Linked DNA regions of Pelobacter seleniigenes DSM 18267. The protein of the gene in region 1 binds, or shares a complex with, the protein of each later gene. Links are inferred from orthologs where the notes say so. Each region holds a gene or a part of one and is shown in the gene's direction. Other genes may lie near its edges. The genes, in order: pnp and N909_RS0118020.

Evidence for each region.
Region 2: the proteins of pnp (region 1) and N909_RS0118020 are in contact, whole or in part, in a cryo-EM structure (PDB 9QH0), measured with the Escherichia coli proteins. The link is inferred for Pelobacter seleniigenes DSM 18267 from one-to-one orthologs.

The regions. Positions count from the first base shown.
Region 1 is NZ_JOMG01000005.1:363,177-366,456, forward strand. The notes cover bases 207-3,168. They hold pnp (polyribonucleotide nucleotidyltransferase), read left to right. Parts: upstream 207-620; coding sequence 621-2,717; downstream 2,718-3,168. Other genes in these bases: rpsO (30S ribosomal protein S15), read left to right, coding at 207-444; dut (dUTP diphosphatase), read left to right, coding at 2,797-3,168. Also shown: tRNA pseudouridine(55) synthase TruB, read left to right, coding at 1-61; more of rpsO, read left to right, coding at 178-206; more of dut, read left to right, coding at 3,169-3,270; N909_RS0122905 (YbeD family protein), read left to right, coding at 3,251-3,280. UniProt on the Escherichia coli protein: Involved in mRNA degradation. Catalyzes the phosphorolysis of single-stranded polyribonucleotides processively in the 3'- to 5'-direction. Also involved, along with RNase II, in tRNA processing.
Region 2 is NZ_JOMG01000004.1:233,681-237,270, reverse strand. The notes cover bases 22-3,293. They hold N909_RS0118020 (Rne/Rng family ribonuclease), read left to right. Parts: upstream 22-369; coding sequence 370-3,093; downstream 3,094-3,293. Outside these bases: N909_RS25795 (hypothetical protein), read left to right, coding at 3,316-3,486. UniProt on the Escherichia coli protein: Endoribonuclease that plays a central role in RNA processing and decay. Required for the maturation of 5S and 16S rRNAs and the majority of tRNAs. Also involved in the degradation of most mRNAs.

The DNA.
Region 1 (3,280 bases):
TTTACGTGAAAATGAAAAACGCGGCGATTTCGAACTTATTCGCGTCTTTGTAAGTCATTAGAAAAAGATAGTTTAATCTTTACAGATACGCTTTAACTATGGTAGAAATCGCAGCCTGAAGATATTGAAAAACAGCCACGCCACTGGCTTTATCGAAAACAAAAAAAGGAGACAACAGTGCTCGGCACAGAACGCAAACAAGAAATCATCGAAAAATTTAAGCGGCATGAAGGTGATACCGGTTCGCCGGAAGTCCAGATTGCTCTTCTGACAGAGAGAATCACCTATCTGACAGATCACTTCAAAACCCACAAAAAAGACCATCATTCCCGCCGGGGACTGTTGAAAATGGTCGGTCAGCGTCGCCGTTTGCTTGATTACCTGATCAAGCAGGATGTTGAGCGTTACAGAACGGTCATCAAGGCTCTCGGTATCCGCCGTTAAAAAGAGCAGCATGTCCGTCAGGGACATGCTGCTTTTGTCTTTTGGTCTGGTAGAGGAGGCTGTCCGGAGAGAATGTCCGGCTTTACGGCGGGTGTTGTCTCGGGCCATCCTCCTTACTGGAAATCATCACTGGAGTCCGGAAGGCCGGATTCCCTGTTTCAAGGAGTAAATATTTTATGGCCTATCAAAAGGTTGAAGTAGAATTCAATGGTCAGCCCCTGACTATTGAAACTGGAAAAGTTGCCCGTCAAGCTGACGGTGCTGTCATTGTTACCTATGGCGAAACCAAAGTTCTCTGTACGGTCGTTTCCGCCAAAACCATGCGTGAAGGTCAGGATTTCTTTCCGCTGACCGTTAATTATTCTGAAAAATTCTATGCCAGCGGTAAAATTCCAGGTTCGTTCTTCCGCCGCGAGCGCGGAGCGACCGAGCGAGAAACCCTGATCTGCCGCCTCATCGACCGTCCCATGCGGCCGTTGTTCCCAAAAGGGTATATGTTTGAAACCCAATTGATGCCGACGGTTATTTCTGCCGACCTGGTCAATGATCCCGATACCCTCTCCATGGTCGCTGCTTCAGCTGCCGTCAGTGTTTCGGACATTCCTTTTGATGGCCCCATTGCCGCAGTTCGGGTTGGTCGGGTCGAAGGACAGCTTATTGCCAATCCGACCCTTGAGCAAATGGAACAAAGCGATGTCGAAATCGTTATCGCCGGTTCTCGTGATGCGGTCATGATGGTTGAAGGTGAAGCTAAATTCCTCACCGAAACCGAAATGCTGGATGCAATTTTCTTCGGTCATGAAGCACTGCAGCCGCTGATCACCATTCAGGAAGAGCTAGCCAAGCTGGTCGGCAAGGAAAAACGCGCTTTCCAACCGCCGCAGAAGGATGAGGAGCTGGTCGCCAAGGTTACCGAACTGGCCGAAGCCAAAGTCGTTGAAGCGGTCAAAATCCGGAGCAAACAGGAGCGTTATGCCGCCCTGGCCGATAATCGTGCTGCCATTCAGGAACAACTGGCTGAACAGTATGAAGGACGCGCTGATGAAATCGCCGCCGCCCTCGGCGCGGTTGAAAAAATGGTGGTCAGGAGAATGGTAACCCGTGACCGGATCCGCATTGACGGCCGGGACATGGAAACCATCCGCCCGATCACCTGCGAAGTCGGTGTTCTGCCGCGGGCCCATGGCAGCGCTCTGTTTACCCGTGGCGAAACCCAGGCCCTGGTAACCACCACTCTGGGAACCGCCGTTGATGAGCAACGGATGGACAACATCCAGGGCATGGAATTCAAAAAATTCATGCTGCACTATAACTTTCCGCCGTTCTGTGTCGGTGAAACCAGCATGCGGTTGTTCCCCGGCCGTCGTGAAATCGGCCACGGTATGCTCGCCGAACGTAGTGCCGCCCAGGTGCTTCCCAAACATGAAGACTTTCCCTACACCATCCGGATCGTCTCCGATATTCTCGAGTCTAATGGATCTTCGTCCATGGCTTCCGTTTGCGGCGCTTCGTTGTCTTTGATGGATGCCGGGGTTCCGATCAAGGAGCCTCTCGCAGGTATCGCTATGGGACTGATTAAAGAAGGTGATGATATCGCTGTTCTTTCCGATATCCTTGGTGATGAAGATCATCTTGGGGATATGGATTTCAAAGTCACCGGTTCCGCAAACGGCGTGACCGCACTGCAGATGGATATCAAGATTTCCGGCGTAACCAAGGAAATCATGCAAAAAGCTTTGGAGCAGGCTCGGGCCGGCCGGATTCACATCCTCGGTGAAATGGCCAAAGCTCTGGCAACTCCGCGTGGCGAATTGTCCAAATATGCACCGCAGATTACCAGTATCAAGGTCAAGCCCGACCAGGTCAGGACTGTTATCGGTTCCGGCGGGAAGAATGTGCGCGGCATCATCGATGCGACTGGTTGCGCCATCGATATCCAGGATGACGGCACCATCAATATTGCCTCTGCTGATGGCCTTGCTGCCAAGAAAGCCATCAAGATGATTCGTGACCTGACTCAGGAAGCTGAAGTCGACAAACTCTACATGGGTACCGTCAAAAAGATCATGGAGTTTGGTGCCTTTGTGGAAATTTTCCCGGGCACCGATGGTCTGGTCCATGTCTCTGAGCTGGCCAACGAGCGGGTGAGAAATGTCACCGACGTGCTCAATGAAGGGGATCAGGTCCTGGTCAAATGTATCGGTGTTGATCGGCAAGGTAAAATCAAGCTGTCCCGCAAGGCAGCGCTAGGCCTGGAACTGCCCGAAGAATAATCCTCAGCAGTTACAGCTACGAAATCAATCAGCCGGTGAAATTTTTTTCACCGGCTTTTGTATCAACGGGATGAACAAAATGGACAAACCCTGCATTCAGGTTAAAAAGCTGCATGAAGATGCCGTGTTACCACGCTATATGACGGATCTCGCCGCCGGGATGGATGTCTGTGCCATGGTCAATGAAGAGCTGCGGCTGCAGCCGGGAGAACGTTGTCTGGTCCCAACCGGGCTGGCCTTTTCGATTCCGGTCGGTTTTGAAATCCAGGTCCGGCCTCGTTCCGGACTGGCGATCAAGCACGGGATTGCCCTGGTCAATTCACCGGGGACCATTGATGCCGATTATCGTGGCGAGGTGCGGATCATTATGATCAATCATGGTCATGAAGAATTTGTCATTCAAAGTGGTGATCGCATTGCCCAACTTATTGTTGCGCCGGTGTGTCAGGCGGTTTTAAAAGAAGTGGACGAATTGGACGACACAGCCAGAGGGGCAGGAGGATTCGGCCATACCGGTAAAAACGGAGAACAGCGTGAAACAAACCAACCCTGAAGAGTTGCTC
Region 2 (3,590 bases), on another replicon or contig:
CTCTGGTGTAGAATATTCTTCAGCCTCTATAGCAAAGTTCCTGCTTTTTTTATGGGAACTTGCGGGTATGGCAGATGAAAAAGACAGGAAAAGTGAATTTAATGTGAATTTGAAATATCACTAAAACCGTTTCTCTGTTATAGTTTGCCCGTAAATAAGGATTTAGCCGAGCCACCGCAATTACAGCGTTGAGGCCGGATAAATATAAGCAGAACAAGTTTTGACGCTCCCGGTTCTCTGCCGGGCTGTCGTCCACAATCAATTTAACCGGAAGGCCCGCAGGATGTGGACCCCGCGCAAGCGGTGAGGTCTGCACCGGCAGGGCTCCGGAAAGTGCCGCGAAAATGCGGACGGAAAGGTTTAATATTAATGAGTAAAAAGATGCTGATCAACGCCTCCCACCCGGAGGAAAATCGGGTGGCGATCGTTGTTGACGGGATTCTCAGCGATCTCGATATTGAGCTCGCCGGTCAGGAACAAAGCAAAGGTAACATTTATAAAGCGGTCGTGGTTCGGGTCGAAACCGGATTACAGGCCGCTTTTGTTGATTATGGCGCCGAAAAGCTCGGGTTCCTGCAGATTGGGGAGATTCACCCCAACCTCTACCCGACGCGGGAGGATTCCAAACACCGCCCCAGAATCGCCGACATTCTCAAACGCGGCCAGGAAATCCTGGTGCAGATCGTCAAAGAGGAACGCGGCAGTAAAGGTGCGGCACTGACCACCTTTCTGTCGATTCCGGGCCGTTACATGGTCCTGATGCCGGACAGTACGACCAAGGGTGTCTCGCGTAAAATCGCCGAAGACAGTGAACGTAAAAAACTCAAAAAAACCATGGCGGAACTGGATCTTCCCGAACGGATGGGTTACATCGTCCGCACCGCCGGCATCGGCAAGGATAAAGAAGAACTCAAGCGTGATTTCGATTACCTGGTGCGCCTGTTTGAAGGAATCACCGCGCGTAAGGACCAGATCAAGGCGCCAGCCCAGCTCTATCAGGAATCCAACCTCGCCATCCGTTCCATCCGTGATTATTTCAGCACCGACATGGATGAAGTTCTCATCGACGATCAGACGGTTTTCCGCGATGCCAGGGATTTTTTCGCCCTGGTCATGCCGGAACTCGGCAACCTGGTCAAACAGCACCGGGAAAGACGACCGATCTTTTCCCGCTACCAGATCGAAGAGCAGATCGATGGCCTGGCAAAAAACCAGATCCCCCTGCCTTCCGGCGGTTCCATCGTCATTGACCAGACCGAAGCGCTGGTGGCCATTGATGTCAACTCCGGCAAAATGGCCAGTGAAAGCGGAATTGAAGCCACGGCGCTGAAAACCAACCTGGAAGCTGCCGCCGAAGTCGGTCGGCAACTGCGGTTGCGTGACCTGGGCGGGCTGATCGTCATCGATTTCATCGACATGCGCGACCGCAAAAATATCCGCGAAGTCGAGCAGGAACTGCGCAAAGCCCTCAAGGACGACAAAGCCAAGGTCTCGGTCGGCCGGATCAGCCAGTTTGGCCTGCTCGAAATGAGTCGGCAGCGACTCAAACCGGTATTGAGTGTCGGTTCCTTTATCGAGTGCCCCCATTGCAAAGGGATCGGCAAGGTCAAAAGTGTCGAAGCCCAGTCGGTTGCCCTGCTGCGGCAGATTCACACGGCAGCATCCAAAGGCCAGATCGCTCTGATCGAAGCCGAGGTCCCCATGGATGTCGCCAACTATCTGCTCAACCGCAAACGCGCAACCATCAACGAACTGGAACAGCAGCTCGGTATGCGCATCGCGATCCTCGGATCAAGCACTCTGCTGCCCGGCGAAATCGAAATTGAGCTGCGGAAAAAAGATAAAGAACCGGACGATAGTAAAGATATCGCGCCCATTTCCCATGCCAACCAGATCGAGGTCGCCCTGGCCGCCCAACAGGATGAAATGCGCAACCAGGCGCAAGAGGAGGAGTTGGAGGAGGACAGTCCCGCTCCCCAAGAGTCCGCGGAAGAATCGGTGAACAGCGAAGCGCCCAAAAAGAAACGGCGCAGACGCCGGAGGAAATCTTCCGCCGCCAAAACAAATCAGGAACAGCAGACCAGTCAGCCGCCCGCTGCACAGGAAACTGCGACCGACTCGGCTACCCCCGCAGAGGCGGAGACCGCTCAGCCCCAAGCGACAGAGTTGCCGGTTGCTGCGCAGGCCGACAGCCAGCCTCAGCCGGAGCAAAGCAGCCCGACCCGGGAAGCCACCTCGCCAGCCCCTGCGGCTGGGGAGAGCAAGCCAACCACCGAACCCGCCGCCGCCGAAAAGAAACCCCGGCGCCGGACGCGTCGGCCGACAAAAAAAACGACCGGAGCTCAATCGACCCCGGTCGGGCCAGTGGAGCCGGTGGCCAGCGCTGCCGTGGCCGAAAAGCCGGCCCCAGCGGTAGAGTCTCAGCCCGTCGCTTCGGCACCGGTCGTTGCGCAGCAGCCAGAGCCGGTCCCGACCAATACTGAAACCGCCCCCGTAACGCCAGCGGAGCCGGCTGAAACGCCTGCCACTGCGAAACCGAAACGGCGGCCCCGGAAACCACGGGCCAAGAAACCCGTTGAGCAGGCGACCGGAGAAACTGCCCAGCAACAGAAAACAGCAGAGCCGGCCGAGAACCCGACAAAACCGGTGGAGTCTCCGCAAACGGAACCGCCGGTCAGCGAAAAACCGCAACGGCGAACTCAGCGCAGCACAGCCAAACCGGCCGCGCAGAAAACTTCCGGCGAAGCGCAGCAAGCCACTCAGCCTGCTCCCGCCAAAGCGGACCCGGCACCAGCCTCAAGCGTGGTCGAACAGAGCCCTCAGGCAGAGGCGGAAAAACCGCCGCGGCGGACTCGGCGAGCGGCGCCCAAGGCCAAGTCGGACTCCGAACCAGCTGCCGCAGCTGCGGACGCAGAGAAAAAAACGCCGCGGAGAACCAGGAAAAAAGCCACGCCCGCAACTGATCAAGAGGCGGGCAGCTCAGCCTCCGGCGAAGCTGCGTCAGGGGAGGAAAGCAAACCCAAACGCGCACCGCGACGGGCTCCCCGCAAAAAAGTGTCTAGCGACACGGACGTCAAACCCGTCACCGAATAACCAGCAAACCAAAGCCGGATCAATATGATCCGGCTTTTTTGGTAACCGAGGATCCATCCTCCGCTGTTTCCCAGTCCCCCGCAAAAAAGTTGAGCTGTCGATCTCCTTCCGGGCAGACCGCAACTGTCCGACCGCCCCATCAACAGCCAACCATCCGGAAATATGATAGTCTTTTCAAAAGGACCAAGCTTGCAGCAAACACCTTGAAAACGCGAGGATGATATGAAAGACAGTATTGTACGGCTGAGAAATCTTTGTGACATGCTGATCGGCATGGGGTTTACGGAATCAGTCAATGAAAAGGAGATCAAAAAACTGATTAAGGAACTGGAGGCGGTCATTTATCGGGAGATGGAACTATTGAAGGACCGTGAATCCATGTCAGACCTGTAAACCGACCGCCTGCAGCAATTCCGGAACACTCTTGCAGGACCAACTGACGGCACCAACCAACGCGTCCGGCCGAGTGGTCATGGTAGCCAACGACCGCTTGCCAG